Regions from separate parts of the Peribacillus sp. FSL H8-0477 genome, predicted to be linked through region 2. Evidence: riboswitches for the same ligand, from Rfam matches in the RefSeq annotation. Region 2 holds a riboswitch; the other holds the start of a gene.
What was found. A riboswitch is a leader RNA that binds a small molecule or an ion and turns the genes downstream of it on or off. The one in region 2 is predicted to bind S-adenosylmethionine.
Positions count from the first base shown of each region.

Region 1: another riboswitch for S-adenosylmethionine. It lies ahead of fbpA (Fur-regulated basic protein FbpA); the one in region 2 lies ahead of MHI18_RS10970 (LLM class flavin-dependent oxidoreductase).

Region 1 is NZ_JBBODE010000002.1:1,176,784-1,193,107, reverse strand. It holds gene MHI18_RS17525 (GNAT family N-acetyltransferase) at 1-240, shown strand, start outside; gene MHI18_RS17520 (class I SAM-dependent DNA methyltransferase) at 269-1,006, opposite strand; gene MHI18_RS17515 (CHASE3 domain-containing protein) at 1,113-3,806, opposite strand; gene MHI18_RS17510 (aspartyl-phosphate phosphatase Spo0E family protein) at 3,971-4,144, opposite strand; gene fbpA (Fur-regulated basic protein FbpA) at 4,344-4,532, opposite strand; SAM riboswitch class I at 4,714-4,820, opposite strand; gene MHI18_RS17500 (MFS transporter) at 4,909-6,120, opposite strand; gene helD (RNA polymerase recycling motor HelD) at 6,191-8,515, opposite strand; gene MHI18_RS17490 (aldehyde dehydrogenase family protein) at 8,887-10,371, shown strand; gene MHI18_RS17485 (M20 peptidase aminoacylase family protein) at 10,414-11,562, opposite strand; gene MHI18_RS17480 (hypothetical protein) at 12,196-12,399, opposite strand; gene MHI18_RS17475 (aminopeptidase) at 12,659-13,891, shown strand; gene MHI18_RS17470 (phospholipase D-like domain-containing protein) at 13,947-15,365, opposite strand; gene MHI18_RS17465 (DUF7010 family protein) at 15,696-16,319, shown strand.
Region 2 is NZ_JBBODE010000001.1:2,181,514-2,197,837, reverse strand. It holds gene MHI18_RS11025 (FAD-dependent oxidoreductase) at 1-1,456, opposite strand, end outside; gene MHI18_RS11020 (ParM/StbA family protein) at 1,859-3,052, shown strand; gene MHI18_RS11015 (hypothetical protein) at 3,061-3,624, shown strand; gene MHI18_RS11010 (NCS2 family permease) at 3,666-4,961, opposite strand; gene MHI18_RS11005 (DEAD/DEAH box helicase) at 5,235-6,557, shown strand; gene MHI18_RS11000 (lmo0954 family membrane protein) at 6,721-7,068, shown strand; gene MHI18_RS10995 (PspA/IM30 family protein) at 7,090-7,737, shown strand; gene liaF (cell wall-active antibiotics response protein LiaF) at 7,821-8,558, shown strand; gene MHI18_RS10985 (sensor histidine kinase) at 8,555-9,580, shown strand; gene MHI18_RS10980 (response regulator) at 9,581-10,213, shown strand; gene MHI18_RS10975 (class I SAM-dependent methyltransferase) at 10,230-11,408, shown strand; SAM riboswitch class I at 11,479-11,587, shown strand; gene MHI18_RS10970 (LLM class flavin-dependent oxidoreductase) at 11,676-12,728, shown strand; gene MHI18_RS10965 (ATP-grasp domain-containing protein) at 12,752-13,696, shown strand; gene MHI18_RS10960 (hypothetical protein) at 13,774-13,923, shown strand; gene MHI18_RS10955 (hypothetical protein) at 14,079-14,231, shown strand; gene MHI18_RS10950 (ABC-F family ATP-binding cassette domain-containing protein) at 15,078-16,324, opposite strand, start outside.

The sequences.
Region 1 (16,324 bases), on a different contig from region 2:
ATCTATTTAGACGAAGTATGCCGCGGACAAGGTGTCGGACAACTAGCCTTAGAAAAAGCGATAAACGAATGCCCCTCGCTCGGAATTAAAAATTTGCTAGGGTTTATATTTGGTCATAACCTTCCAAGTATTCGTTTGTTTTCAAAATTCGGATTTGAGCAATGGGCTTGTTTACCTGATATTGCTGAACTTGACGGTGTTGAACGTGATCTGCTTATCCTCGGAAAAAGAATAGAGTAACCTATGGCTGGATTGGAGATATACGCTCTTATCCAGCCTTCACGCATTTCATCAGTAAAATAACAGGTACTCTCACTCTCCGAAGATATTCTTCTTCACTAGTAAAATATTTCCGCTGAGGGGTGCATTCTTTTAAGCTGGACACCCTAAACCCGCAGTCATTGACGATACGAAAATATTCCTCTGTAGTCCGGTGATATTTAATAACATCTTTCCCCATCCATTTTTCTGTTCGATCCCCCATTTTAAAATAATCATCGACTACCCAAGAACTTCTTTTCTGCTCCCCCTCTGGATGATTAATAGAAGAAGTAAGAATGGGATGCTGTACACTAAAAATGAAGTGGCCGCCTGGTTTTATTGAACGATGTATCTGTTGAACTACTTTTTGTAAATCCCCCAGATAATGAAGGGCCAATCTAGATATAACAAGATCATAGGACTCGCTAGGAAAATCCCATTCTTCCATAGAAGCCATGTGTATACGGCTATTATTAGATGTTATGGTTTGTTGTGCTTTTGCGACCATATTAACGGAACCATCTACACCTTCATAAAAGCTGCACCCGGCTTCAAGAAGTTCCTTCCCAATTTCTGCATCCCCGCATCCTAAATCCAACACCTTTTTCCCCTTTACTTCACCTATTAACTGAAGCAATACGGGTTTTTCAAGGATATTATTAGGGCTCGCTTGCCTTTGTCTCCTCATTAAATAGGTACTTAAAAAATCATCATTATCATAAACAGAAGATCCTCTATACTCCATGTTAGTTCCTCCTCAATAAAGCTCCCGTTATTTATTCGAGAAAAAAAACAAATGTCCTTTAATTACATAAAAATGCCCCGCCATCCTTTTCGATAACGGGGAATTCTTATAATAGGTCTTCACTTAACCAAACTCTAATTACTGATAATAATTGATCAAGCTGAATTGGTTTACTGATATAGTCATTTGCACCAACAGTCAAACATTTCTCTCTTTCGTTATTCATCGCTCTAGCTGTAATAGCTATTATAGGCAGAACCTCAAATTTTTTCTGTTTTCGAATCGCCTGAATGGTTTGATAACCATCCATTTCCGGCATCATAATATCCATCAGGACGATATCAATCTGGTCATCATTAGCTAGTTTCTCCAGGCTCTCCGCACCATTTGATGCTTGCTTAATTATCATTCCTTGTTTTTCCAATATTCTTGACAAAGAAAAAACATTTCGGTCATCATCATCTACTATCAGTACTGTCTTACCTGAAAAAACCTCTTGTAATGATGTCAACTGTATTGGATAATCTGCATCTAGTTCAGAAGTAGCAGCTTCTGACTCAGCTAACGTAAGATTTTCTGAAAACTCCTGTTCCATTGAAGGCAAATATAAAGTGAACGTACTTCCAACGTTCTCTTCACTAGATAGTGTAATCCATCCTCCCAATAACTCTGCCAACTCTCGAGATATGGAAAGTCCCAGTCCAGTTCCACCGTATTTTCGGAATGTAGCTCCATCTGCCTGCTGGAAGGATTCAAAGATCACTTCTTTCTTGTCTATATGAATACCGATTCCTGTATCAATAACCGAAAAAGCAAGAATAGGAATGCGGTCGGTCATTGAGCCATATTGAGAAGTTTCACCCTGGTCTGCCATTCTAATCTCAAGCTTTACCTCGCCGCTTCCAGTAAATTTGAATGCATTTGATAATAAGTTCTTTAGAATCTGCTCGATTCTTTTATCATCCGAGTAGAAAAGATCCGGCACATTGCGATGTACTTTAATAGAAAAGACAAGGCCTTTTTTATCAGCAATTGGTCTAAAGAAGTGTTCCATTTTCTCAGGAAGAGCAGTTATATTGACGTAGTCATTTTTTATGTCCATTTTTCCGGCCTCTACCTTAGACAAATCAAGAATATCATTAATTAACGTAAGTAAATCCTTACCTGAATCAAGAATTACTTTAGTATATTCTTGTTCTTCTGCTGATAACGTATTATTCTCATTATCATTTAAAAATTCAGATAGAATCAAAATACTATTAAGAGGCGTTCGTAACTCATGAGACATATTGGCAAGAAACTCCGATTTATACTGTGAACTAAGCTTTAGCTGCTCAGCATAATGTTCAAGTTCCTCTTTAGCCTGCTCTACTTCACGTGACTTTACTTCGGCAAGAAATTTTTGATGCTCTAAATCTTCATTTATAATTTTTAATTCCTCAGTCTGATTTCTTAATTCCTCAGTTTGTACTTGAAGCTCTTCCGTCATGGCTTGTGACTCACTATACAGCTGCTCAATTTCTACCCGGCTTGAGAAACTTTGGATAGAAGGTCCAAACGTTACCATTAATTCTTCTAAAAATTGCTTATCAGAAACTTGAAAAGGCTGCAAGGCTGCAAACTCCAGCACTGCTAAAGTCCGGTCTTCAAAAAGAATCGGTACAATTAAAATTTGCTTTGGCATAGACCGGCCTATTCCTGAACCGATGTTTATGTACTGATCTGGAATGTTATCAAGAATTAGCATTTCTCGATTTACTGCACATTGACCCAGTAATCCTTCGCCTGGTACAAAGGAAGACTTCCATGTTTGACGTCCTTCCCATGCGTATGAAGCAACATGCATAAATTGCTCTCTCTCAATTAAACTTGTATGTAGATACAGCGCACCATATTGTGCATTAATCAGCAAGGATACACGTTGAATAATCTGCTCTGCCAATGTTTTTACATCAGTTGTCTTCTGAGTAAGTCCAACTAAATCGCCTATATGTGATTTAATCCCATTTTGCAATTGGATATTGTCTAGTAATTGATTAGTGGATGAAGCAAGCATCCCAACTTCGTCTCTTGATTTAACCGGTATTCTTCCAGACAAATCGCTGTTGGCTGATCCAATTTCCTGAATCGATTCTGTAACTTGTTTAAGAGTTTTAGTTATTGATCTAGAAACAATCAATGAGGCAAGGACAGTAAATAACGAAACAATCAGCCAAAATATATACATAAGGATCTTCAGCAGATTGTTATTTTCTGCTATTTCATCTGTTCGTTGAGTCGTTAACTCATATTCTGTATCTTGGAAAAAAGATAGTTTGTCACGAATATCACCCATTGCCTGTTTTCCGCTGTCATTCAGAAAAAAACGGTCAATATTATCAGTTTGACCATTTTGAACAAAGCTAATTACCGGTGTCCCGGCATTATCTATCCATTTTTCAATATCTATGTATAAATCCTTTAAATTTTGCTGCTGTTCTGGGTTATCTGCCAATAAATCTGACAGCTCTGCATAAACATTATCAAAATCTTTTTTTCCATTATAATACGGCTCTAAGTATTCTTCATCATGAGTAATCACATAGCCGCGCTGACCAGATTCCATATTTAGCAAACTAGTTTCAATTTGGCTGGCTAACTCATGAACCTGTAGGTCATGTGCTACGATAAAATCTAGTTCTTTCTGAAGAGAGGAGATTCTGCTGCTCACTAAAACCAGAGCTATTCCAAGGCAAACAATAACTAAAAAATAACCTAAACTTATTTTAGAACGAATCGAAAATCTATGGTCTTTAAACATCCTAGTCCGCCTCTCAGGAATACTTTTTTCTGGCCTCCATCTTTCGCATTTCAAAAGAAATCAGTCAAAATCCTGAAATTCAATATGTTTAATTATACCACAAATAACGGATAATGGAATGAGTTGAATGAGGGATAAGTACTATAATAAATTCGAAATTTAGACTAATTCGAAGAAACGAGAGAAGATTGGTAACTCGGAGAGAAGGTGTTTAGCAAATAATCCAGCTCTTGACTTGCCTGAACAGTCAGGGTGCTTGTATAGCCGTAATCTTCTGCCAACTGTATCATTTCCTTGCGTTTTTCTTCAATGATAAGATGATAGGACATTGTTGCCATATTGAACCTCCTTTTCTTTTTTTTTACAATAATCTAATAATAAAATCATTCACAAATTAAATCAATAAGAAAAATAAAAATATTTATTTTTTCGCTAAAGCGTCTACTATTCATATTATAAATAGAAAAAAAAGAAGGTTCATTTCCTATCTCATGTGGATAGTAAGAAATGACCTCCTTTTTATTTTACTCTGCAAAGCTAGGTACTCACAGAATTAATAGTCGGTGCCGCTTCGTTGATTTTAGCAAGTGAAAATTCATCTTCAAGTACTTTTATTGTTGCATCATATAAATGCTTTTCATCAGATGTTTTATATACGCCCCGCTTAAGTAGTTCTTCTATTAACAGAGCTTTTCTGGTTTCTATTGTTTTTAATAATTCGGTCAAGCTGTTTGGCTCCTTCCAAAAACATGTATGCATATTTCTATCGTTAGACTTGGAATTACCGCTTCACTTTTTATCGCCAACGTTTATATACCATCTACATACACATTCTAAACATATTTCATGAACATTAAATATAAAAGCCCCTTCTAAAATAAGAAGAGGCTGACATTCGTATCGGCTTCTCTTATCTTTCAAGCCTAAGGCTTGTTGGATTTGGCACAGTTCCCGGGTACGGGTCTGCTGCCGAGGTATCACAGGGCCAAGTCCCTCCACCTCTCTAGATAAGAATATTAATTTATATTTATAGTTTATGATGTACTTGAGAATATATACCTTCTTTAAATAAGTGTCAAATAATTTGTTTTAAATGAGTTACTTAATCCTTGAGCACTGTATTTTTCGTTTCTTTACCAAAAATGAGTACAACAGCAGCCCCAACTACAATGGCTATAGTAAAAATGGTGAATATGATTGAGATATCTTTACCTGCTGCAACTAAATAACCGACTAAAAGCGGTCCTAAAATGCCGCCAATTCTTCCTGCAGCAGCTGCCATCCCGGAACCCGTTCCCCTGATGGAGGTGGGATACTGCTCTGGAGTGTAAGCATATAACCCGCCCCAAGCACCTAAATTAAAGAAGGAAAGCATAATACCAGATGTGAGTAACAAGGGTAGTTCCTCAGCTGTTCCAAAGAAATATGCACTGACTGCCGTACCTAATAAGTAGGTAACAAGCACGAATTTCCGTCCATATTTTTCAATAAACCATGCTGCAGTGAAATAACCCGGAAGCTGAGCCAGTGTCATGATTAATACATACTCAAAGCTCTTGATCATACTAAATCCTTTCATAACCATGACACTCGGTAGCCATAGAAACATTCCATAATAAGAAAAGACCACACAGAACCAAAGAATCCATAAAACAAGTGTCTGTTTAGCATACTCTTTAGCCCAAACACTTTTCATATTCTGTAGAATAGAAGGTTTCTGTTTTCTCTCCAATGCTGTATACCTAGGCGAATCTGGAAGATTCAAACGTAAATATAGTGCATATAAAGCCGGTACAGCACTTAAGAGCAACGCAATCCGCCATCCATACACTGGAATGATAAAATAAGATATCAATGCCGCGATTAACCACCCTGCAGCCCAAAAGCTTTCAAGAAGTACAACTACTCTTCCTCGTTTATCGGCTGAAACACTTTCAGAAACAAGCGTTGAAGCAACAGGCAGTTCCCCGCCTAATCCCATCCCAATCAGCAAGCGAAGAAGTAAAAATAACGCTAACGATGTTGTAAGGGCAGATAATCCACTGCCAATTGAAAATAACAGCAAAGTAATAATAAACACATTCTTCCGGCCAACCCGATCTGCCATAGCTCCAAATACTAAGGCACCTATTGCCATCCCAATAGAATTAACGCTTCCAATCCAGCCAACTTGTTCGGTCGTTAAACTCCATTCCTTCTGCAAGGCTACAATAATAAATGAAAGCATCCCTACATCGAGGGCATCAAACATCCAGCCAAGACCGGCAATACTCAATAATTTACGACTTGATAAAGGTTTCTTTTTCTTTGCCATATTTTCCTCCTGAGACGTTAAAACAATGCAACTTTTCCATTTTATATAAATGATAATTACAAAGTATATCTTAACACCACTTTACACCTGTATACAAGCCTTTACTCATCTCGGAGATAAACGGCGAAACAGCCCCGATGGAAATCAAGCAAAGCTCATGCATGGCTCTTGTGCACGATGTATAAAAAAGGTTTCGTTCCCTTTCTAAGTAATATCGATCCTTCGAAGCATTCAGGATAATCACCGCATCAAACTCAATGCCCTTCGCTAGATACGTCGGAATCACAAGGAGTCCATCTTCAAATTCAGACTTACCTTTACTCACTAGTTTGATCTCCAATTTACTCTTTAATTCTTTATAGACATTTTCACTTTCAGCAGCATTCTTTCCTATTAAAGCAATATTTTGAAGCCCCAGGTCTTGTAAGCGTTGAATCGCTTTTTCTAAACATAACATGTATTGCTGCTCGTCTTTGACTGTGAATACTACTGGTTTTTGACCTGGTCGATTAAAGGGCTCAATGCTTCCCCCGTCTTTTACGATTTCTCGGGTGAATTGGACGATTTCTTTAGTAGAACGGTAACTTCTTTTTAACACAACCTTCTCGGTTTCTGCTTCTGTGAAGAGTGATGTTAAGACATCTGTTCCTCCTATCATTTCACCATGAGCAACGATAGTCTGATTAGGATCTCCTAAAATGGTCATTTTGCAATGGGGGAAAAGTTTCGCTAAAAAAGCAAATTGAAAGGAAGAATAGTCCTGAGCCTCATCAATAAACAAATAACGCACCCTTGTGTTAACCTTAAAGCCTTCAAGTTGATCTTTTAAATATAAATAAGGTGTTGCATCTTCGTAGAAGAGTCTCCCCTGATCCATTTCCTCGATAGACTGTTTGCATACTAGTCCCCAATGATTTACCTCTTTCTTATGTTTCACCTCAAATAATGTTCGATAGATTGCCTCTGTATCTACAAAAGCAAACTCATTAATTTTTCTATAAAGACTCTTAAATCGTTTTTTCACTATCGCCGATGCAAGATATTGCGTTTCACTGTCTATTCCATTGAATTCATGTTCCTCAGCTTTAAGAGACTTACGATAGCTTTTAAGATATTCACCTTTATCAAGATACTGCATTTCTTCTTCTACCCAAGCCTTCTTACGTTCTTCCAGCTCTCTTTTTCTTACCTCTTTACGTATTTTATCAACAGTCAAATTCATTCTAGCAGGCAAGGATAGTTCATTACCTAGTTGATAGAAATATTGATAGATTTCTTCTGCAGAAAAGATTTTCTCCCTTCTAAAATATATCGGTTTAAAGATCATCCCAGCTTGTTTCAAAGTATTTAACAGGAAGTCAATTTCTTGTAAAAAAGTTTGTGAGGATTTAAAACGAATTCCCTCTAGTCTTGCTTCATATTCTTCATCATCAATTGAACTCAATACATATTCCATTTGCTGAAAAAGATCTTCAATGTCAAATACATCACCCAAACGCTGATTTAAATACTGCTGGAAAGTCGTTTGCTGCATATTTGCTTCACCAAGTTCAGGCAAGACACTAGATACATAACTATTAAATAGTGGATTAGGCGAAAATAATAGTAATTGTTCACTGCTAAGCTGATCCCGGAATCGATATAAAAGATAGGCTGCTCGTTGTAGTGCAGCCGATGTTTTTCCGCTGCCGGCTGCCCCATGTACAATAAGAAGTCTGCTTTTCGTATTTCTAATAATCGTATTCTGCTCTTTCTGAATGGTGGCTACAATGCTTTTCATTTGCGAATCCGCCTGTTTCCCCAAAACTTTCTGGAGCAATTCATCACCAATTGTTATCCCCGTATCAAACATACTTATAATTTCACCACTTCGGATGACAAATTGCCGTTTCAACTCCAACGTACCTGCAATTATTCCTTCAGGAGCCTCGTACCTAGCCGGTCCCACTGAATAATCATAATACACACTAGAAATAGGCGCCCTCCAGTCATAAACTAAAAATGAAGAACTTTCTTCATCATAAAAGGAACCTACCCCGATGTAGATTTGTTCGACATTTTTTTCATCCGTTTCAAGAAAATCAATCCGCCCAAAATAAGGAGTCTTCACTAAACGGTTTAACAATTTAACCTGCTCAATAGAATGTTTATGCCGCCTTTCACGTTCAGATAACAGCTCAGACTGCTGCCGGATGCTTGCATGTGTTTCTGCTGCTTCATGCGCATCTTCCAAATTCACAGTAACATCATCCCAAAAGTTTTTCTTAATCGATTTGATTTCAGAACCAGCAGTACCGAGAAGTTTCTGCAGCCGATTTGATTCGTAGTGTACCTTTCGCTTCAATTCATTCACCCTATTTTGTTCGTGAATTTTCTCTAACTCCCAGTCCGCCATCAAACCACTCCTTTTTATAAAATATATTGACATCTACTTTCCATTGATATATAATGTAAATTAGGATAAATATATATTTTTATACTTATTATTCCATTACCTATAAATGTACCATACCTAAACTTCAGATACAATATCTGTCTTTTTTTATGTCTAGTTTTCCTTCGAATCCACTTACCTCTCACCCTCATAATCCAGTCTATTTTACCCAATTCGACAATTTCCTATAGTATGTAAGAATCGTGTTGGTATTTGTTTATTGAAAACTAGTATCAATTTCGGTATGATTAACAAGGTTGAGAAAACGCTTTCATTCATTACATACAACAAGATTTACTCATCTATCCAGCTAAAATTCGAGGAGGGTATTCATGACAAATCTTACGTTAGAAGTCAATGAGAAGGTACAGCAGTTTTTAAAAGGTCCTAAGAAACTCTTTATTAATGGTAAATTCGTTGAGAGCGCCTCAGGAAAAACCTTTTCCACTCCCAACCCTGCGACAGGGGAAGTACTTGCTGATGTATATGAAGCAGATAAAGCAGATATTGATTTAGCGGTTAAAGCAGCACGGAAAGCCTTTGATGAAGGTGAATGGTCTAAAATGAGTGCTGCTTCGCGTAGTAGATTAATGTATAAGCTTGCTGATCTTATGGAAGCAAATAAAACCGAACTCGCTCAATTAGAAACACTTGATAACGGAAAGCCTATTAGTGAAACGACAAACGCAGATGTTCCGCTCGCTGTTGAACATATGAGATATTATGCTGGCTGGTCTACAAAAATCGTTGGTCAAACGATTCCTGTTGCCGGCAATTACTTTAATTACACACGTCATGAAGCAGTTGGCGTTGTTGGACAAATTATTCCGTGGAACTTCCCTTTACTCATGGCAATGTGGAAACTTGGTGCAGCACTGGCCACAGGATGTACAGTGGTTTTAAAACCTGCTGAACAAACTCCACTATCTGCTCTTTACCTGGCAGAGCTTATTCAGGAAGCCGGATTCCCTGATGGAGTCATTAATATTGTGCCAGGATTCGGTGAAACAGCTGGGCAAGCACTTGTCGATCATCCACAAGTCAATAAAATTGCCTTTACTGGTTCAACTGAAGTTGGAAAATCTATTATGCGTTCCGCGGCTTACTCTCTAAAACGGGTGACACTAGAGCTTGGCGGAAAATCACCTAATATCATTCTCCCAGATGCGGATTTCTCAAAAGCCATTCCAGGTGCATTGAACGGAGTTATGTTTAACCAAGGACAAGTTTGCTGTGCTGGTTCCCGTGTCTTTATACAGAAAAAACACTATGATAATGTCGTCGCTGATATGGCTTCCCATGCGAAGAACATTAAACAAGGTGCTGGTCTTGATCCAAACACACAAATTGGACCGCTTGTATCCCAAGAACAGCAAAATCGAGTGTTAAATTACATTGAAAAAGGCGTTAGTGAAGGTGCAGAAGTTCTCGTTGGCGGAAGCAAACCACAAGACGATGGTTACTTTGTATCACCAACAATTTTTGCTGCCGTTAATGATGAAATGACAATTGCAAAAGAAGAAATCTTTGGGCCGGTTATCGCTGCAATGCCTTATGATGATATAGATGAGGTGATTAAACGGGCAAATGAAAGTGACTATGGTCTGGCTGCGGGTCTTTGGACACGTGATATATCCAATGCCCATTATGTAGCAAGCAAGCTTCGCGCTGGTACTGTCTGGGTTAACTGCTACAATGCCTTTGATGCCGCTTCACCATTTGGCGGATACAAGCAATCAGGTATGGGTCGTGAAATGGGCTCCTACGCACTTAATAACTACACTGAAGTGAAAAGTGTGTGGATTAACTTAGGTTGATTATGATTTAATACAAAAAAAGCACGTTAACTATTCATTAAGTTAACGTGTTTTTTTTGCATTTACTTGATGAGCTTTAGCTGTATTTATAACCGTTTTTGTCAGAATTTCAATGCCCGTATACATAGCTTCACGGTTAAATATCATTTGTGGATGGTGAAGGCCCGGTGTAAGACCGCAGCCAAGTCCAAGCATCGCAGCCTGAATACCAGGCCCTTTTAACGTATAAAAGTGAAAATCTTCCCCGCCGGAAGTGACAATTGGATCAATCAATTTTTCTTTTCCAATCGTATCAATAATAGCTGATTTCATTGATTCTTTAGCCGCAGCACCTACGCGGGCTGCAGCTGTATTCCCCATTATTTCAAGCGGTATTTTTACATCATGAAGGCTTGAAAGTGAGTCTGCTATGGCTTCGATTCTGGAATAAAGTGCTTCAATGGTTTGATTGTTTTGTGCCCTGACATCGATACTAAACGCTGCCTTGCCGGGAATGATATTACCTGAACTGCCTCCTGCTAGAAATTTAGTTAATTTTGCAGAGTAAGGTACCATTGGATCAAGATGTATGCCTTGTATTTCTTGAATCAGTTTAGCCCCAATCTCTATTGCATTATGACCAAGATGCGGACGAGCACCATGAGCATCTTCACCAATAATTCTGCCTTCAATGAATCTAGAGGCACCGTGGTAGATTGCCGGTGAGGCAAACCCATCCGCCATTTCCTGTATAGGACGAAGATGAACACCATATAAGAAATTCACATCATCCATTATTCCCAAATCAATTAGTTTAAGCGCTCCGCTGCCCTTTTCTTCCGCGGGCTGAAAAATGAATTTAAAACGAATACCTGAAGGAAAACCCAGTTTCTTCATCAGAAGCATCGTCCCAATGATCATCGTCATATGTGCATCATGACCGCAGGAATGATTCGCCTTGAACTCCCCATCTACTTCCTGCCATAATGCATCAATATCCGTACGAACCGCGATGCATAAATCGCCTTTACCGACTTCTACAAATAATCCTGTACAGTCTGGAAATGTCCGCACCCTAAACCCCTTTTTATATAAATAGTCAGCTATATAGGCGGTTGTGTTATGCTCCTGCCAACCAACTTCCGGAATTTGATGTAAATGTTCAAATACATCATTTAATTCTGGTTTCAGCTGATTAATGAGATCTTTCACGCGGGACCGCCCCCCTTCTTTATTTACATTGTCTTACGGAATAATCTATGTTAGGGCAATAATCTTCTTCCCCATCGAGTTCTATCTCTCTTGTTTATCCTATTAACAAAGAGGTTTTGAGGTACATTACTTTTAACTAGTTGGCACAGATATTCTTAAAATAAGGCACCAATGAAACATCCTTAACAAAGCTGTCAATTTAGATGAAGTATTTCAAATTAGATTCTCACATTTCCAATATTTTGTAAAGAATGTAATGTTTAAAAAGTCTTGACCAGTGATATACTAATAAAGGGTATACTTTTGCTTTCGAGCATGCCGAGGCGGGCAGGAATCTTTCTTCCATAAAGGAAAAAAAATACCCTTCGCTTCTGCTTTAAAAGTCCATAAGAAAACGGAGACAGTGGCAGCTGTCTCCGTTTTCTTTTTTATAATCAACCCAATCATAGAAGAAAGCTTGCCTTATACATCCTAGCCCCGGCGAGTAAAGCGATTGACAGGTGGATAGGCAATTCCCTTCGGCGTTGCCTCTTGCATCCGTATAATTCTTGCAATCTCCTTATGAATAACAGGTTTCCAGTGAATTGAGCGACGGGAGTTTTGTATAAAAAACGTGCTGACTATTCGTACTGTCTATTTACCCAGAATTGACAACACCGGCATCATCACCGTAGGATCAATCCCTAATGAAGCGAGCAAAATAACTGCCGTGATCACAATAACTAAGAGGATAGCCGGCATCCATGCTCTAATAACCAGTGAATATCCTTCACATTTTGTTTTATAAGCCTCGGCTGCTTTTTTGGTAATACGCGGGTTCTTTTGCCTTTTCAGCATAACCGACATACCTCCTATAATGGGAAGTTGCGGGCTAGGAAACCTGTACGTTTTTATTATACCAATTTTTTACACTTATCCCCTGTGCCATTTGATTTATTTATTATTCAAAAACATACAACGAATAGTTAAAAAAGTATATTTTCCTTTAATATTCGACAAAACCATCTTATCTTAAAGGAAAACAGTTGAAAAAGTTTCTTTTTTCTGAATTTATAGCTACAATAAAATAGATGATTTTGAAAGGGGATATTTGACTATGAATCGCTTTAAAGAGAATTTAGAAAATTATGCTGAACTTGCCGTAAAAGTCGGCGTCAATGTACAGCCTGGGCAGACTCTCGTTGTCAACTCGACACTTGAAGGGGCAGAGCTTGTTCGTATTATAGTCAGAAAAGCCTATGAAATTGGCGCCCGTAACGTGATTGTGAATTGGAATGATGATATCGTTAATCGAACCAAATTTGAATTGGCTCCTGATGAAATTTTCAACGAATATCCCGAATGGCGTGCAAAAGAAACCATTGAGCTATCCGAAAATGGAGCAGCTTTCTTATCAGTCATTTCCAGCAGTCCTGACCTATTAAAAAACGTCAAAAGGGAACGGATTGCCAATTCCCAAAAAGCTTCCGGAATGGCATTGAAGAAATGGCGTCAATATATGCAATCAGACAAAATCAGCTGGTCAATCGTAGCCGTCCCATCGCAAGCTTGGGCAGATAAAGTCTTCCCAGATGAAGCAGAAGAAAATAGAATAGAAAAGCTTTGGGATGCAATCTTCACCGCTACAAGAGCTGATGTAGACCAACCAGTAGAAGCATGGAAAAAACATGATGATACACTTCATGAAAAAGTGGACTACCTAAATGAAAAAAATTATCAAAAATTGCACTATACCGCACCTGGCACTGATTTAACCATTGAACTTCCAGAAAAACATCTTTGGGTTGGCGCTGGCAGCATTAATGAAAAAGGACATTCCTTCATGGCGAATATGCCGACCGAAGAAGTGTTCACTGTTCCATTAAAAACAGGTGTAAACGGAACCGTTACGAGTACTAAACCACTTAGCTACAGTGGGAATATTATCAACCACTTCAGTATTACCTTTAAAGAGGGGCGGATTGTTGACGTCAAAGCCGAACAAGGTGAAGAAATACTTAAGCAATTGGTTGAAACTGACGAAGGCTCCCACTACCTTGGCGAAGTTGCACTAGTACCCTTCCATTCACCTATTTCTGAATCGAATATTCTATTCTACAACACCCTATTCGACGAAAACGCCTCTAACCATCTAGCTATCGGAAGCTCTTATGCTTTCTGTATTGAAGGCGGAAAAACAATGAATCAACAGGAACTTGCCGAAAATGGCCTTAACGAAAGCCTTACACATGTTGACTTCATGATCGGTTCAGCCAAAATGAACATCGACGGTATCAAACCCGACGGATCAAGCGAACCTGTCTTCCGTAATGGGGATTGGGCGTTTTAACAAACAAAACAAACCAGCTGCTGTTTCTACCTAGAAACAGCAGCTGGTTTATTTATTAAATAAGTCTTCTCCAAAATATTGTGATTTTCGAAAGGGCATGCAGGAAGGTTCCCTTTATAATAGGTTCTTTTTCTTTTCGTTCTTCGGCTGACTCAATGTATTGTTTGTTTTCTGCCACAAGGAGACTGTTGGTTATTTTCTTTTCTATGGCCTTAGTCAGCTGTTCTGCAAATACTGAGCTGTCAATTAAGACCATGGAGTCGGTATTTAAAAAGGCTGAGCGTGAGTCTAGATTAAATGACCCGACAGCACTTAAGTTCTGGTCATAGACAATTGATTTTCCGTGTATGGAATACGGTTTTTGATACTCATATAGCTTTACGTCTGTTTGTACGATGTCATCTCTCGTTTCAAGGTAGCCGGAAAAGGCCATGATATTAGGCGTTGATTTAACAGAGTTCGTGAGAATCGTCCATTCCGCTGAAGAATTTGTTATTTGTGGTATAACCTTTTTCATTGGCTTAGTGGGAATGATATAGGGACTTTGTATGATGACCGATTTTTGTGCTCTTTCTGCAAGGATGCTAAGTGTTTGCCAGACAATCGGTTGCTTATGGAAACGTTCAATCGGATTATGTATAAATGACACATGATTGGCTTTTATACTCGATTTTTCCCAATTAATAGATGAGCTGACAAATTTCTTTTTTTCACTAACAGCTTCTTTGTAGGTATTTGTTAACGCCGCACTGCTTTGCTTCCCTTTTTTTATTTGCCGTTTCGAAAGATCAGAAAATGGTTTATCGGTAAATGGATGACTCCATAAATCACTCATATACCTGTGCATTTGAACAATAACACTTTCTGTATCCTGTTTAGCATTATAAATAAGTAAGTCGCGGTCATAAACAAAATCTTCAGGAGGTTTCTTTGCTAAATATTTATCCCCTATATTTCTGCCGCCAATGATACTTAGCTTCTGATCAACAGTCATAATTTTATCATGGAGACGGTTATGCCAAGTCCAAGGCCTCAAGAGATCAACTGATTCATAATACCTTAGTTCAATGTTTTTGTGTGAGGCCAGAGCATAACGGGCATCGCTCATTTTGCCTCTTAGTCCATGACAGATCCCATCCAATAAAACGCGAATGCGGACACCTCGATCAGCTGCATCCAAAAGAGCTCCAAGAAATAACTCTGTTGTTTCCCCTTTTCCCAATGAATAATAGGCAATATCAATAGATTGATCAGCTTCTTTAATCATTTGAATACGGACTTTGCCTGAATCATAACCATTTTCAAGAAGCAAGACTCGATCCGTCGAATCCTTACCTAAAAATGATGGCACATTTTTTAGTTGTGCTTCTTTTTCAATAGGAATATAAAAGATTGCCACAGCAGTTACACATACGTAAAACACATAGATAAGCAAAACCAAGAGGAAGACTTTACTCAGTTTTTTTACGGACATAGCTGATTCCTCTCTTAGCGAATTTTACCTTACTATTTGTTTTAAGCACTCACTCTATACCTTCAATAGCATTACTCTTTTCCCTGTTCATCCTCTTCTACATTTTCACGAATATTTTTTGAGACTGAGCACTTTGTTGTTCTTAACGCCTATAACCTACTTAACCCTGCATCCCATTGAGGAAGTGAAACGCCAAAATAGATAAAAAGGTATTTAACTTAAAATAAAGTCATAAATAATAAAGCTGGTTAACTTTTATTTAGTTCGGAGTGCACTAGGCCTTTATAGGGTCATAATGAACTATTCTTGGTTTGAAAGGTGGTTTCATTTGTGACACAATCATCAAAAACGATTACTGCTTCTGCTTTACGCGGAACGGCATCTGGGGTAATTTTCATGGCGGTTTTCGGTACTCTTTGGGCGTACACAGGAATTATGGGATTAGAAGGCTTGGGAGGGCCATTATTGTTACTTATTGCTGCGGCCATCGGTATAGCACTACTCAGCTGCGGAGTCTCATTAATCCGAGCAACGCGGGAATTGACGAATCAGGTCTCAAGAGATGACCTAAGGCACGAGAAGCGTAGAATGGTTTGGTTTAACGTTATTTTTGCCGCAGAGGGTTTGGCCATAGCAATCACGATTGCTATCAGTAATGTTACTCATCACACTGAACTTATCCCGGTTATAATAGCTATCATTGTCGGTGTTCATTTTCTCCCGCTGGCTTCTCTATTCCACGTCAAACTCTATTATGTTACAGGCGCATTGCTTTGTTTACTGGCGATTAGTACATGGCTGTTTTTACCTGAAAAAATTTCACTCGGGGAGCATCAAATTCATACATTTATGTCTGTGGTTGGGTTGGGCTCTGCCTTAATTCTGTGGGGTACTAGTCTTGCAATTTGGCTGATGGGCAGAAGCTTAAAGTATCCTACAAAAAATGAAAGGTAATATTG
Region 2 (16,324 bases):
CATGGCATGGGCAGTCCCAAGTTGTATCTCCGCTGTTCCAGGCTACCTCACAGCCTAGATGGGTGCATGTTGAATCCACAACATGAAGCTGACCGGTTTGATCTCGGTAACAGCCGGATTTTTCACCATTAACTCGTATAATGGCTGCCTCTCCAATAGACAAATCTTCCAAGCTTTGAGGACTTACCGATAATTTTCCTTTGATTAATTCCTTTGCGACATTTGCATTTTCAGTGACAAAGTTTTTAAGACTTTTCGCTTCAAATCTGGAAGGATCAAATAGAGAGGCATAGCGATTTTCTTTGTCTAAGATACGATCCGTTAGAATCTGTGCAGCTAGAGTTCCGTTGGTCATACCCCACTTTCCATATCCAGTTGCAATCAAAATGGTTGGATGGTTCTTCGTTGCTGCCCCAATATAAGGCACCTTATCAACGGTAATAAGATCCTGCGCTGACCATCTATAAGGAATGTCCGTTACACTAAAAAATTGATGGCTAAAGGCTTGCAGGGCTTCATAATGCTCCATGGTTGGAATGCCTTGACCGGTTTTATGGCTTTCTCCGCCAACGAGGATTAAGCGTTCGCCATCAATTATGGTGTCCCGAAGAGAACGTGAAGGACTATCAGCACTGAGATACATTCCGCCTGGGTACTCTTCAGCTGTTTTGATGCCTAATACATAGGACCTTTCTGGATGCATACGGGTAAAATACAAACCAATCTCGTCATTAAAAGGGTAATGGGAAGCAGTCAATACATACTTACATGTAATGGTCTGACCAGAAGACGTATGAATTACTTGTTTAGAACCCTCTTCTTCAACTTTGGCAGCTGTAGTATGTTCATAAATCTTGATTCCGGCATCAACCAAAGTAGGAATCAGTGCAGTTAAATATTTAAGGGGATGAAATTGTGATTGATTCTTCATAACAACGGCTGCCTTACACGGAATAGAGAAGGGAATACTTTCAGTATATTCACATGGTATTCCCAGCTTTTCATAAGCTGTAAATTCCGCTTGGATTTTGGGTATGTATTCGTCCGTCCCTGCGTAAACGTAAGCATCCTCCGTCGTTAAATCACAATCAATATCATGCGTATTTACGATGTCCCGTATAAAGTGCATGGCTTCATTATTTGCTTCATAATATAGTTTTGCTTTTTCTTCACCAAAGTCCTTAATCAATTGATCGTAAATTAGGCCGTGTTGTGAGGTTATTTTAGCTGTGGTATGCCCAGTGGTCCCATTTAAAAGGTCACTGGCTTCTATGAGTGTTACTGACAAACCTTTATTTGCGAGTAAGTAGGCAGCCGTAATTCCTGTAATTCCTCCTCCTACAATGGCTACATCAGCTGTGGAATTTTTTTCAAGTGCAGGGAACGTTGGAAAGGGGAGGTTGTCCCTCCAACAAGGTTCTGGCTGTTTTGGAAGATGATCATTTTGGCTAGTCATATATGTGTCCCTCCAGTTCATTTATTCGTTTCGTATTCTCCATTTATTACCATACCCATATCTTGTTCAATTACTCTTTAAATTTTAATTTCGAGAGGAAAATCATTAATGATTTCGTATGTCTAAATAAGAAAAAAATGGATGTATACAAAAAACGTATACATGTTTACAAAAACGTATACATGTATACGAAAAGTGTGTACATGTATACAAAAGTGTATACATGTTGATATAACGGGATGTGTACAAAAATGTATACATGTTTACAATTTTGTACACAAGTGTTAGGAATTAGTTCATCTGATTTCCAGGTGATTTTAATAGCTATTAATTCTTGTATTAATCTGTATTTACTATAAAATGAAATGGAAGATAGTAGGTAAGAAAGGGATGGTTAATAAAATGAGTTATTCAAGAATCGCAGCAATTGATGTAGGTAATGATGCAATTAAAGCACTTTTTGGGAAATTAGATTCAGAGTTATATATTCCTAATGTTATTGCACAAGACATAGCAGACCGTCCGGTAATCGGAATCGAAGATTTAAATGATAATGATCCAATTGAAGGAATTCATATTCGTGTTCACTCTCCAGCATTACAAGAAAACAATATGATTTACCGTGTGGGAAATTTAGCTACTAAGAGTGATAATCCATCAGAATTGGATCCAGGCAGCAGTAAGTCCGAGGAAGATCAAACATTAATTATGTTATTTGCTGCACTTGCTCTTGATGCTGTTAAAGACGAAAACGCATCAAACTTTAAGAAGGCTAATAATGTAGTAGATGCCAATTACACGCTTGGTACTGGTTTACCGTTAAGAGAAGTAAAAGAAGGCAAGGATGTTGGTTATCGTTCAAGATTACTAGGATCTGTCCATCAAGTAGAGTTCTTGGTTACACCGAAATACCAAGGAATTAAAGTAAATATTAAATTTGATGAAGTGAAAGTGTACCCAGAAGGTTTTGCTGCTTATATCAATTTAGTTATGGATAATGAGTTGAACATTATTAATAGAGATTTAATCGATAAACAAATCCTCATCCAAGATATTGGTGGTCTTTCGACAGATATCGCGGTCATTCGAAACCGTAAAGTGGATGATGATAAAGCACAAGGATTTAATTTGGGTGTTGCAGAAGCACTAGAATCTATTAGAGAAGAAATTCGCAGTAAACATGGCGTAGAATTGGACAGCAGACGAGACGTTGTTGACATAATTACTAAGAAAAATGACCGCAATCATATTATGGTACGCGGAAGCCGGACAAGCGTTCATGATATTACGGATCGTATCTTAGGTGAACTGGCTAAGAAAGAATACCGCCATCTTCGCAATGTTTGGCAGAAGAATTCTCAAACGGAAATCTGCTATTTTGTTGGTGGAGGAGCCATTGTACTTAAGGATTATTTGAAGAAATTAAATAATAACTTAGATGGTTATAATATCGACTTCTTTGAAGACGAAAAAGAAAGCATCTGGATGATGGCGAATGCCTATTATAAATTAATTTCTGATTACGCCAAAAAAAATGCTAAACAAGAGCAAATTCAAAGCAAAAAGGATGTTCAAAAATCCGGCATGACTAAGTAGGCTGAAATATGAAAAAAACAAATGCATCTGAAATACAGCGAGGCCAGGCGATTACGTTTCGAATACCGTCTGACACACCCGATCATGTATTAAGACAGCTTCAAAAGTTAAAGGAAACAGAGAAACGAAATTTTTCTAGTAAGATAGCCGAATTTGTGCTTGAGAATGTTGGAAACTCAACTGTACAGGATCGGGAAATGATTAAAGTGCCCCTTCCGCATAAGCTAAGTAAAGGCCAAAGAGATTGGCTCAAACACGCTCATTCTGAAGCAATGCTTGGAACCATTTTATATCATATATTGTCTGATCCATTAAGAGCGACGTCCTTATTGGCTTCTCTGACCAGCAATGCATTAGAGATTGATGATGCCCTTTATTTGCAGGAGCAGCCCGTTACAGAAGATCAAGAAGTAGAAGAGGATATTCACATACGCTTACCCGTATCTGAAGCTGAATTGGATAACTTTGATTGGAATGACAGTGCAGCAGTGGTGGAAGAGAGCAGTGAAGAAGTGAAAGAGGAAAGCCTTGATGATTTATTGGGTGATTTTCTTGCTCAAATGAATAAATAATAAAAAAGATGCAGCCGCATAATGAGGCTGCATCTTTTTTATTATCTTGCTAAGAAGATCAGTTGATATAAGAATAAAATAGCGAATACGTATACGAAAGGATGAACCTCACGGATTTTCCCTTTTGCAATTTTCATAATAGGATAGGCGATGAATCCAAGAGCTATTCCATTAGCAATGCTTGACGTTAATGGCATGGTCACAATCACCAAGAAAGCAGGGAAGGCTTCGTCAAAATCATGCCAATTGATGTCTGAAATACTTTTGATCATAAAGCATCCTACAATGATTAAACTTGGTGCAGTAATAGCGGCAACATCTGATAAAGAACCGATTAAAGGACTGAAGAAAGCCGTTATTAAGAATAAAACAGCTACCGTTAAGGCAGTTAGACCAGTTTTACCACCAGCTCCTACTCCTGCTGAAGATTCTACGGAGGCAGCAGTTGGACTTGTTCCAAACACAGCTCCTACAGTCGTTCCGATGGAGTCGGCAAAAAAGGCACTGCCTGGTTTTTCAAGCTTCCCGTCCTTTAATAACCCTGCTTGACGAACAATCCCTAGAAGGGCTCCTGTCGTATCAAACAGCATAACAAGTAAAAAGGAGAAAACGACACCATATAAACCGTAATTTATGACATCATTGAACGATGTAATCGGATTTGTGATGAGCGCGCCTTCTGGTAAGTGCGGCAAGGCAGCAATTCCGTTGAAATGTAACTGACCGGTAAAGTAGGCAATTAAAGCTGTGATGACCATACCAATGAAAATGGATCCTTGAATGTTTAAGGTCATTAAGATGATGGTTATGATTAAGCCTATTAATGTCAGTGCGACCTTTGGATCTGTAAAATCACCCAAGGCTACTAAGTTGGTTGGGTGATCGGCGACTATACCAGATAGACGCAGGCCGATAAAAGCAATGAATAGACCGATACCAGCACTGATCGCATGCTTCAAATTATCGGGAATAGCTGTGATTAGCTTTGTCCTGAATGATGTTAAAGATAGAATCAAGAAGATGATCCCAGTTACAAATACAGCAGAAAAGGCAACTGTATAAGAAATATTATAAGTACCCAGTACGGAATAGGCAAAGTAGGCATTTAAACCCATTGCCGGTGCAATAATAATTGGGTAGTTAGCAAGGAAGGCCATGCATAATGTCCCGACTAGTGTAGCAATTATCGTTGCGGTAAAAGCTTGGTTAAAAGGTACACCAGCTTCTGATAAGATCTTCGGATTAACAACAATAATATAGGCCACGGTTAAGAATGTAGTTAAGCCTGCAATAATTTCTGTTTTAACGGTTGTGTTCCGTTCTTTAAGTTTAAACATGATGCCACTCCTTTTAATATAGAAACCTCCTTGCCATGTTGGATTCTTTAGGCAAGGAGGAATAGACTGCCGATAAACGGCAATTTTTTCTGTATGCATTAGTTTGTACATAATTATAAATCCTATAAATTATAATCAAGTTCTCTTAAAAGCACAATAACAGGATAAGGAAGTTCTACAAAAGAACAGGTATAAAAGAAGGTCGTGAAACGTGGTATACTTGCTAAAAGAAGTAAGAAGAAAAAAACTCTTCGGAGAGTAGGCAGGTACGAAATGAAATTTACTGAACTAGGAATAGATGGACCAATAGAAGAAATGTTGAATTATATGGGGATTACATCTCCAACGCCGATTCAAGAGCAAGCAATTCCTGAGATACTAGCCGGCAGGGATGTAATAGGCAAGGCGCAAACTGGAACTGGAAAAACCCTGGCTTTTTTACTGCCGATTATTGAGCACACCGATACGGAGACACCTTATATTCAGTCACTTATTGTCACCCCGACAAGAGAATTAGCTCTGCAGATTACTGCAGAGCTGACGAAATTCGCGGAACAAATAGAGGACTTTCATGTCCTTGCTGTATACGGGGGGCAAGATGTAGACCGCCAATTGAAAAAACTAAAACGCAGTATATTAGTCGTGGTTGCTACTCCAGGAAGATTGTTAGATCATACGAGAAGAGGAACAATCGATCTATCAAAAGTGAAACATCTGGTCCTTGATGAGGCAGATCAAATGCTTCAAATTGGTTTCTTGCCTGAGGTTGAGGAAATCATTGAAAATATTCCAGCTGATAGGCAGACGCTGCTTTTCTCGGCAACGATGCCAGAACAAGTTATTTCTCTATCTAAACGGTTTATGAATAATCCGCTTACAATTGCGGTGGAGAACAGCCAGGTTACAGTTAAACAAATCCGTCAGGTGGTTATTGAAACCACGGACCGTGCTAAGCAAGCATCACTTATTAAAATCATTGATGAAGAACAACCCTACTTAGCGGTTATCTTCTGTCGAACAAAGCGCAGGGTATCTGTGTTAAATGAAGCGTTAAAGAGTGCTGGTTACAATTCAGACGAACTGCATGGGGATATCTCACAAGCGAAACGTGAACGTGTCATGAGAAACTTCCGGAATGCTTCCCTTCAGTTTTTAGTAGCGACAGATGTAGCTGCGAGGGGTCTTGATGTTGAGGGGGTTACGCATGTCTTTAACTATGATGTTCCAGAAGATGCTGAAAGTTACATTCATAGAATCGGCCGGACTGGACGAGCAGGTGAACATGGTTTAGCAGTAACGTTTATCGCTACAAAAGATTTGCCGATTTTAAAAGATATCGAAAAGGGCATCGAGATGAAAATCGATCGTAGACAGCTCGAAGGCATTGTTATGAATGAGCCTACAAGGGCGACTGCTAAGCCAAAACGAGTTCAGGGCAATAATGCTCGTTCTGATTTCAATAAGCGCCATGGCAAGCCGAGCAGCCCAGGTAAAAGCTCTGGGAAACCTTCTCCTTCAAGAAAAAGAGGCGCAAATTCAGATAGCGGCTTTGCAGCCAAATCAGGAAATGGACGAAGTGATTCACGTAAGAGATAAATGAGTGTCATTCTTTAGCCCTGCTGCGCTATGCAGCAGGGCTTGTTTGCGTTTTTCTTAGTTGAAATACGTCGCAGGACCTATGTGAAAATACCTCTGTAGCTCATTATAAGAAATCCATCAAATAGCTATGATAGAAATAAGGAAAGGAGGTACGGTTACTATGATGAAAAAAGCAGGCTTAATCATTATTGGAGGAATTGCAGCGATCATTGCTCTTACAAATGTTGGCCCATTAATCAGCTTGATTATCTGTTTAGCCATTCTTTATTACAGCTTTAAACAATTGCTTAAATCAGAAAATACAGGAGCAAAAATTACCTGGGCAATTATTGTGCTGGTAGCATTAATGGCATCTGTATCACATGTACCTGCAATACTCGGACTTGTGGCAGCATATATCGTCTATCTTGTGTATAAGAAATGGAACGGAGACAAAAAAACAGTTAATGAAGAATCATCAGATCCTTTTACAAACTTTGAAAAACAGTGGGCAAATTTGAAGAAATAAAAAAACGGAGGAGTGTTTTATATGAATGACCTATTTTCACGAATGAAACAAACACTAACAGCTGATTTTTATCATGTACTTGATAAAATGGAACAGAAAAACCCAATAGCACTGCTCAATCAATATTTACGTCAGGCCGAAGCGGAAACTGAAAAGGTCCGTCAGCTGGTCGAGCGTCAGTATCAATTAAAAGCCGAATTTACGAAGGAACTTGCTGAAGCGGAGGGGTTAGCTGAAAAACGGAAGAATCAAGCGAAGATTGCAGAAAAAGCTGGGGAATCAGAGCTGCAGGCCTTTGCTATTCAAGAAAATGAACTTTACAGCACACGTGCACTCCGAATAAAAGAAGCATTAGTTAAGGCGGAAAAGCAGTTGAACGAACTGGAGTATAAGTACAGAGAAATGAAGCATAAATTAAAGGACATGAATATAAGAAGAATGGAACTAATGGGTAAAGAAAACATTGCTCATGCCCATCAACGTATGAATCAAGTAATCGATGCTGGCAGTACGTCAAGTTCGTCAACAGGAAAATTTGAAGATACAGAAAACTACTTGGATAATTTGGAGCAAAGAATTAACTCAAACTATCAAAGGCAAAGTATCGATGCCCGAATTATTCAACTAGAAAAGGATATGAAAAAAGAAGAAACACACTCAATTTCGTAATCATGGTATTCTTAAAAGGCGTAGTTAGCTGCGTCTTTTTCGTAATGAATAATCAACAGGGTTGATGAGAGAGGAGGATCAGGATGTTTAAACAAGTAAACACAGATTATATCAGCTGGATCTTTTTAATTGGCCTTATCTCGCTTATTATGGAACTTGTTTTTTTTGACGGCGGACTTATCTACACCCTAGCCCTCTCCATCGGCTGCTTATTTATAGGTAAAAAAAAATACCATCGAAAAATAGGGAAAATACTGTTTTTTATTGGGGTATTTAGCGCGATTATTATTGTGTTAAATATGTTCGTATTCAAATTTTTTCTCCTCGTGATTCTTGCATATGCCCTCTATGGTTTCTATTTATCTAAACAAAATCCAGAAAAAGTACAGTTAATGTTGACTGAACCTAAACCAAATACCGAAGAAAAAGAACAGTTGATTAAAACAAGTTATTTATTCAGTAATAAACTAATAGGATCGCAGCAAACCCAAAAGTCAGTCTACGAATGGAATAATGTCAATATTCAACGAGGAATTGGTGATGTAGTCATCGATTTAAGCAATACAATCCTTCCAAAAGGTGAAACCATTATTTCGATAAGAAGCTTGGTCGGAAACGTAAAAATCAAAATTCCGTATGATGTTGAAGTGAACCTTCACCACTCAGTCGTAATCGGCAGAGCCGTTATCTTTCAGAATCATGAAAAGCGGATGTATAATCAGATTATTTCCTGCCAAACAGAGGGCTTCAATAAGGCTGTTCAAAAAGTGACCATTATCACCTCCGTCTTCATTGGAAATATCGAGGTGAATCGGGTATGAATGTGATGACTCGCCAGATTGTCTATGCCTTTGTTATTGCGCTCATAACTGCAATTGTTGTTCCGGCTCTCGTCTTCTACGTTTATCCTTTAGAGAACTGGCGAAATCTCTGGGAAATGAAACTGCTTAATCTATCATTTATCATTGCTTTTCCGAGTATCCTTTTATTTGTAGGAATTGTATATGGAATATTATCAGGAATATACTGGCGCAGACAAATGAATAGGCTTAGTGATGATTTACACTTAGTTGAATTAGGCCGGCCAATTCAGTCTTTTGATGATTATTCTTTACTGGAATTTAAAACATTAGCCAAACAGGGAGAGCAGATACAAAAGCTTGGAGCAGAGCAGGCAAAGTTAGCGCAGAAGCTTGCTACTGAAAAGGCAGAAGACCAGGAAAAGCGGATTCAGGAAATTGTATCTCAGGAAAGAAACCGATTGGCAAGGGAATTGCACGATTCCGTCAGCCAGCAGTTGTTTGCTGCTTCCATGATGATGTCCGCCATCACCGAAAACAATGAACAGGATAAACAACTTCCGGTCGTGGAAGGAATTATTCATCAGGCACAGCTGGAGATGCGGGCATTGCTTTTACATCTTAGACCTGTACCATTACGAAATAAATCTCTGCAAGAAGGAATCCAAGAGCTTTTAGAAGAATTAGCTCAGAAGGTGCCAATGAAAATAGAGTGGAAAACAGAATCTATCCAACTTGATAAAGGGATAGAAGATCATCTGTTCCGAATTCTACAAGAATCAGTATCTAATACATTAAGGCATGCCAAAGCAAATAGTATCGATGTATTACTAATTGAGCGTGATGAGATGGTTATTTTACGCATTGTAGACGATGGAATGGGATTTGAACTCGATCAAACGAAAACGGGTTCGTATGGTTTGCAGAATATGAACGAACGAGCAGTAGAGTTAGGCGGGTCGCTGAAAATTGTCAGTGTTCCTCGAAATGGAACACGACTAGAAGTCAAAATACCACTACTACAGACTAAGGGGGATACCTAAGTGATTAGTGTCTTGTTTGTGGATGACCATGAAATGGTTAGAATAGGAGTAACTGCTTATCTATCTGCACAGCCTGATATTACCGTGATAGCTGAGGCAGATGACGGAGCAGCGGGTGTTAAACTAGCCCTGGAATTACGTCCGGATATTATTTTAATGGATCTAGTTATGAAGGAAATGGACGGGATAGAAGCAACTAGAAACATTATGCAAAGCTGGCCGGAAGCAAAGATTATTATTGTGACAAGTTTTCTGGATGATGAAAAGGTCTATCCAGCTCTTGAAGCAGGTGCAGCCAGCTATATGCTTAAAACGTCAAAAGCAAGTGAAATTGCAGACGCAGTTCGTTCGACATACCATGGCCAGAGTGTATTAGAGCCAGAGGTTACAGATAAAATGATGAAAAAAATGCGTAGTCATGCTAGTAAACTTCCTCATGAACACTTAACAAATCGTGAGATGGAGATTCTGCTTTTGATGACGCAAGGGAAAACGAATCAAGCCATTGCTGATGAATTATTTATTGCCGTCAAAACAGCAAAAGTGCATGTGAGTAATATTTTAAATAAGCTTGAGGTCCAAGATCGTACACAAGCAGTGATTTATGCGTTTCAACATCAACTAGTGAAATAACTTTTTGGAGGATTCTATGTATTTACAGACAGTTACGATGATAGGCACAGAGTTAGAAAAAGCAGGAATTCCGTACCAATTTATTGGCCAAGCGTCATTAAGGATCCAAGGTGCATGCATTTCTGAAGAATCAATAATTGAAGCATCTGTCCAATGGGATGTTTTAGACGAAGCGAGAAGGATACTTACTAAGTATTCACCGACAGACATTAGCAGTAGTCCAGAATCTGCTGGTTTCAGTTTTACAATCGAGACCATTTCCGTTTACATAAGCTGTGAATACAATACAACCATTAAGACAGATCCATACCGAATATCGGTAAAAGTAGATCATACAGATATTTGGTGCCAATCGGTTTATAGTTACTTTTATAACGAAGAAATGGCGCGTTACAGTGATCAAATTCATGCTTTTTTAGCGAAAGAACAGCAGGGGTTTACAGCTGAAAATGAACAAGCCTGGAACCAGAATAATTATAGTGCTCTTTTAAATCGTTATGGAAAACCTGAAGCACTTGTTGAAAAAATCAAGCAAAATCCTAAGTGGAGACTCAAACCTTTTTATCAGTATATGGGTAATCTTCAAGAAAAATCAGTGATGCATTTGATGGGCTCAAATGGTGTTAAAGCAGTGGCGATGGCACTCCTTGGGGCAAAGGTCACAGTAGTTGACTTTTCAAAAGAAAATGCAGCATTCGCTAGAGAGCTGGCTGATGCGGCAGACGTTCCGGTCGAGTATATTGTTTCAGACGTGCTCTCACTACCTGAGAGTGAGGGGGCAGATCTTGTCCTGATGGAACTTGGTGTCCTCCATTATATGATTGATTTACAGCCGTTAATGGAGAAAATTAAATCCTTATTAAAACCAGGCGGTCATTTTATTTTGCATGAATTTCATCCGATTTCCACCAAATTAATCACGTCTAGTGGTAAAAAACATAAAGTAAGCGGCAATTACTTTGATCCATCTATTGAAAAAAACCAAGTCGCCTTCACCAAACATATGCCTGATGAGGAACAAAAAAGCTTGTCCCAGGTAGTGCAACGGAAGTGGACACTCGGAGAGCTTATCACCGCCATTGGGCAATCAGGCTTAATGATAAAGGTGTTAGAAGAAGAACCAAACCATAAAGTGCATGATATGGGGATTCCGAAAACGTATACGATTGTTGCTGAAAAACTAAATTTAGAATAATTAGAATTATTCATTGCAGTAAACCGACTTTTATAGTAGGATTAGTTTATCTTTTAACCAATTAAATAGTGTCTTATCAAGAGAGGTGGAGGGAACTGGCCCTATGAAGCCCGGCAGCCGCTGACATTTTGTCAGAATGGTGCCAATTCCAGCGGAGCATATGCTCTGAAAGATAAGTGAAGGCTACTGCGCAAACTTCTTCTTATCGAAGGAGTTTTTTTGTTGTCTTTCCTCTGTTTCACCAATAAAAACAAAGGGGTTTTGAACATGAAGTTTGGCTTTTGGCTGCCTATTTTCGGTGGATGGTTAAGGAATGTAGAAAATGAAAACATGCCTGCAACCTTTGAGTATGCAAAACAAGTAACAATAGCTGCAGAAAAATTGGGATTTGATACTACGCTGGTGGCAGAATTAAATTTAAATGATATTAAAGGTCCTGAGCATGATTCGCTTGAAGCATGGTCAACTGCTGCAGCTTTAGCAGCGGTAACTGAAAAAATTGAGATTATGACGGCAGTAAGACCTGGATTCCATAATCCAGCGGTCACAGCGAAAATGGCGGCCAATATAGACAACATAAGCAACGGACGTTTTACCCTGAATGTGGTATCTGCATGGTGGGAAGAAGAAGCACGGCAATATGGGGGGATTTTTACGGCCCATGATGAGCGTTATGATCGAACAGAAGAATTTCTAGATATCTTAACGGGATTATGGTCTGCCGAGGATACCTTCTCATATGAGGGCAAATATTACAGCATAAAGGATGCTCATTTACATCCAAAGCCAGTTCAACGTCCTAATCCAATTCTGTATGCAGGTGGAGAAAGTCCACGTGGGAAACAGACGATCGTCGATAAATGTGACGCCTACGTAATGCATGGCGGAACGGTTGAAGAAATTACGACTAAAATTGAAGGGATGAAAAGACAGCGTTCAGAAGCAGGCCGTGAACCTTTTTCAGCTTTTGGTTTAGCTGCATACGTAGTCTGCCGTGATACAGAAGAAGAAGTCGCTGCTGAACTTGCAAGGATAACAGATGTGAAGGAATCGAGCGGTTATGCAGGATATAACGACTTTATCAGCAAATCACAACTTGAACAGCAAGTTAAACTTTTCGATTATTCTGTTTCTAACCGGGGCTTGCGTCCGAATTTAATTGGAACACCTGAACAAATTGCTGATCGAATTATTGCATTCGAAGAAGCCGGAGTAGATTTGCTATTGCTGCAATTTTCTCCGCAGCTTGAAGAGATGGAACGCTTCGCCAAGCAGGTTAAGCCTCTTGTAGAAGCAAAACGCCAAAAAGCATCCGTTTAACTAATTTTGAAGGAGGCATCATGATGAGTAAAATTTATATTCTACATGAAAATAACGAATGGACAGCTCATTTAACGAAACGGTTGAATGAACTGGAATTACCATACGAAGAGTGGCATCTTGATGAAGGTCTCGTTGATCTGACAGAAACTCCGCCAGAGGGCGTTTTTTACAGCCGCATGAGTGCATCATCCCATACTCGCGGTCATCGATATGCACCAGAATTAACAGAGTCTGTACTGGCTTGGCTTGAACAGCATAACCGCACCGTATTTAACGGAAGCCGCGCCCTTCGCTTAGAGGTCAGCAAAGTGAACCAATATACGGCTTTGACAAAGTCCGGTATTCGCACTCCGAAAACGATTGCTGCAATCGGTAAGGAAAATATATTGAAGGCCGCAGAGAAAATTGGTGCAGAATCATTTATCACTAAGCATAATCGTGCTGGAAAAGGTCTCGGTGTCCAATTATTCCAAACCATTGAGGGATTGAAAGGCTATCTAGAAGGTCCTGATTTTGATGAACCAGTAGATGGCATCACCTTGATTCAAGAATATATCAAGGCGCCCGAGCCGTTTATAACCCGCTGTGAATTCGTTGGCGGCAAATTCGTTTATGCAGTACAAGTCGATACATCTGAAGGGTTTGAACTGTGTCCGGCCGATGCCTGCCAAATCGGCGATCTCTTCTGTCCAGTAGGAGAGGAAGTCGAAGAAAAACCGAAATTCCAAATTGTCCAAGATTTTAATGATCCAATCATTGAAAAGTATGAAGCATTCTTAAAAGAAAACCAAATCACCGTAGCCGGCATTGAATTCATCCGAAATGAAGCTGGAGACATATTTACCTACGATGTGAACACAAATACGAACTATAACTCAGATGCCGAACAAGCTGCCGGAAAATACGGCATGCTCGAACTGGCTAAATTCCTAGGATCAAAACTCAAAACAGAAGAATTAGTCTAATAAAAAACCAGAATGCTCAGCATTCTGGTTTTTTATTATAGGAGCAGGTTGCAGAGGAAGTAATCCAGAGCCAGCCCATGAACTCATGGTGCGGCGGGCAAGGGCCGAATACTTTTAAGTTTGGGCCGAATCAACTTCATTTTGGGCCGAATCAATCGGAGTTTGGGCCGAATAAAGGAAAGAAAGGGCCGAATGTAAGATTAGGACAGCTTGATGAGACAATATGATGGCGAATTCATAAAGCCAATAGATCAAAAAGGATCTGGTTTTATCAAAAAAGAGTCGCTAAAAGGGAAAAGTCGATTCCAGCTAAACCAAAAAGAGAAAGATACTCTATTTTCACAAGAGCCGAACCCATGAAGTCATGATGCGGTCGGAATTTATGCAGCAAACAGTGCAGTGGGCGGTAGGGCCGAATACTTTCGCGTTTGGGCTGAATCAATTTCTTTTTGGGCCGAATCAATCGGAGTTTGGGCCGAATAAAGGAAAGAAAGGGCCGAATGTAAGATTAGGACAGCTTGATGAGACAATATGATGGCGAATTCATAAAGCCAATAGATCAAAAAGGATCTGGTTTTATCAAAAAAGAGTCGCTAAAAGGGAAAAGTCGATTCCAGCTAAACCAAAAAGAGAAAGATACTCTATTTTCACAAGAGCCGAACCCATGAAGTCATGATGCGGTCGGAATTTATGCAGCGAATAATGCTGTGGGCGGTAGGGCCGAATAAATCGGAGTTTGGGCCGAATAAAGGAAAGAAAGGGCCGAATGTAAGATTAGGACAGCTTGATGAGACAATAAGATGGCGAATTCATAAAGCCAATTGATCAAAAGGATTTGGTTTTATCAAAAAAGAGTCGCTAAAAGGGAAAAATCGAATCCAACCTAACCAAAAAGAGAAAGATACTCTATTTTTACAAGAGCCGAACCCATGAAGTCATGATGCGGTCGGAATTTATGCAGCGAATAATGCTGTGGGCGGTAGGGCCGAATACTTTTGCGTTTGGGCCGAATCAACTTCATTTTGGGCCGAATAAAGGAAAGAAAGGGCCGAATGTAAGACTAGGAGAGCTTGATGAGACTATAAGATGGCGAATCCATAAAGCCAGTTGATCAAAAGGATCTGGTTTTATCAAAAAAGAGCTGCTAAAAAGGGGAAAATTGAATCAAGCTAAACCAAAAAGAGAAAGATACTCTATTTTCTCAAGAGCCAAACCCAAGAGAGTATGAGAGTGAAAGAGTAGCCAGACTGGTCTTTGGATTATCAAAACAGAGAAAGATAGTCGTGTGGAATGGTGCCGAATAAGTGCACTAAATGATGAATGGTTTAAGATTATTTCCAAAAAAAAACGAGAGTTCCATAACGGAACTCTCGTTTTATCTTTATTCTGCTGAATGAACGGCATTAAACCATTCTTCAACGTCCCATACCTTTGTTACCCAGTCTTCATAGAAGTCAGGTTCATGGCATACGAGCAGGATGGTTCCTTTGTAGGCCTTCATTGCCCGTTGAAGTTCTTCTTTAGCTACGATGTCCAGATGGTTCGTCGGTTCATCAAATAAAAGCCAGTTGCTTTCAGTAAGCATCAATTTACATAGGCGGACCTTAGCGTGTTCGCCACCGCTTAATTGACTAAGTTGACGAGTAATATGGTCGTTTTTAAGACCTACGCGTGCAAGAATTGAGCGGACTTGACCCTGCTCAAGATGTGGGAAAGCATTCCATACATCATCAAGTGGTGTAATTTTATCTGCTTTAACTTCTTGTTCAAAGTAAGATGGGAAGAGGTAATCACCAAAGACACTTTTACCGCTGAGTGGTTTAATATCACCCAAAATGGTTTTTAGTAGAGTAGATTTACCGACTCCGTTACAGCCGACGATAGCGATCTTTTCACCGCGCTCAATCGTTGTTGTTAATTTAGGGAATAAGGGATGATCATAGCCGATTTCCAGCTCTTCACTTTCAAATACAAAACGACTGCTGCTGCGTGACTCTTTGAATTCAAAGGTTGGTTTCATAGCTGATTCAGGCTTTTCAATTAGATCGATACGTGATAATTGTTTCTCACGGCTCTTTGCCCGTCCGCTGCTTGAAGCCCTAGCTTTGTTCTTATTAATAAATTCTTCTTGTTTTTTTATAAATTCCTGTTGTTTTTCATAGGCACTAATATGTTGATTTTTATTTAGTTCGGACAATTCTAGGAATTTTTCATAGTTAGCTACATAGCGGGTTAGCTTCGAAAACTCAAGATGGAATATGATACCGACTACACTATTCATAAATTCAGTATCATGGGAGATTAATAAGAAAGCATGCGGGTAATCTTTTAAATAATTACTTAACCAGCGAATATGTTCGACATCCAGGTGATTTGTAGGCTCATCCAAAAGTAAAACTTCAGGCTGCTCGAGCAATAATTTAGCTAGTAAAACCTTTGTACGTTGTCCACCACTTAGAGAGGATACGTCTCGGTCTAAACCGACTGCATCAAGGCCCAAACCGTGAGCCGCTTCGTCGACTTTTTTATCTAGGTTATAGAAATTTCCTGCTTCCAATTTATCTTGGATTATCCCCATTTCCTCTAAAAGCTGTTCGAGTTCCTCAGGGGTAGCTGTACCCATTTGCG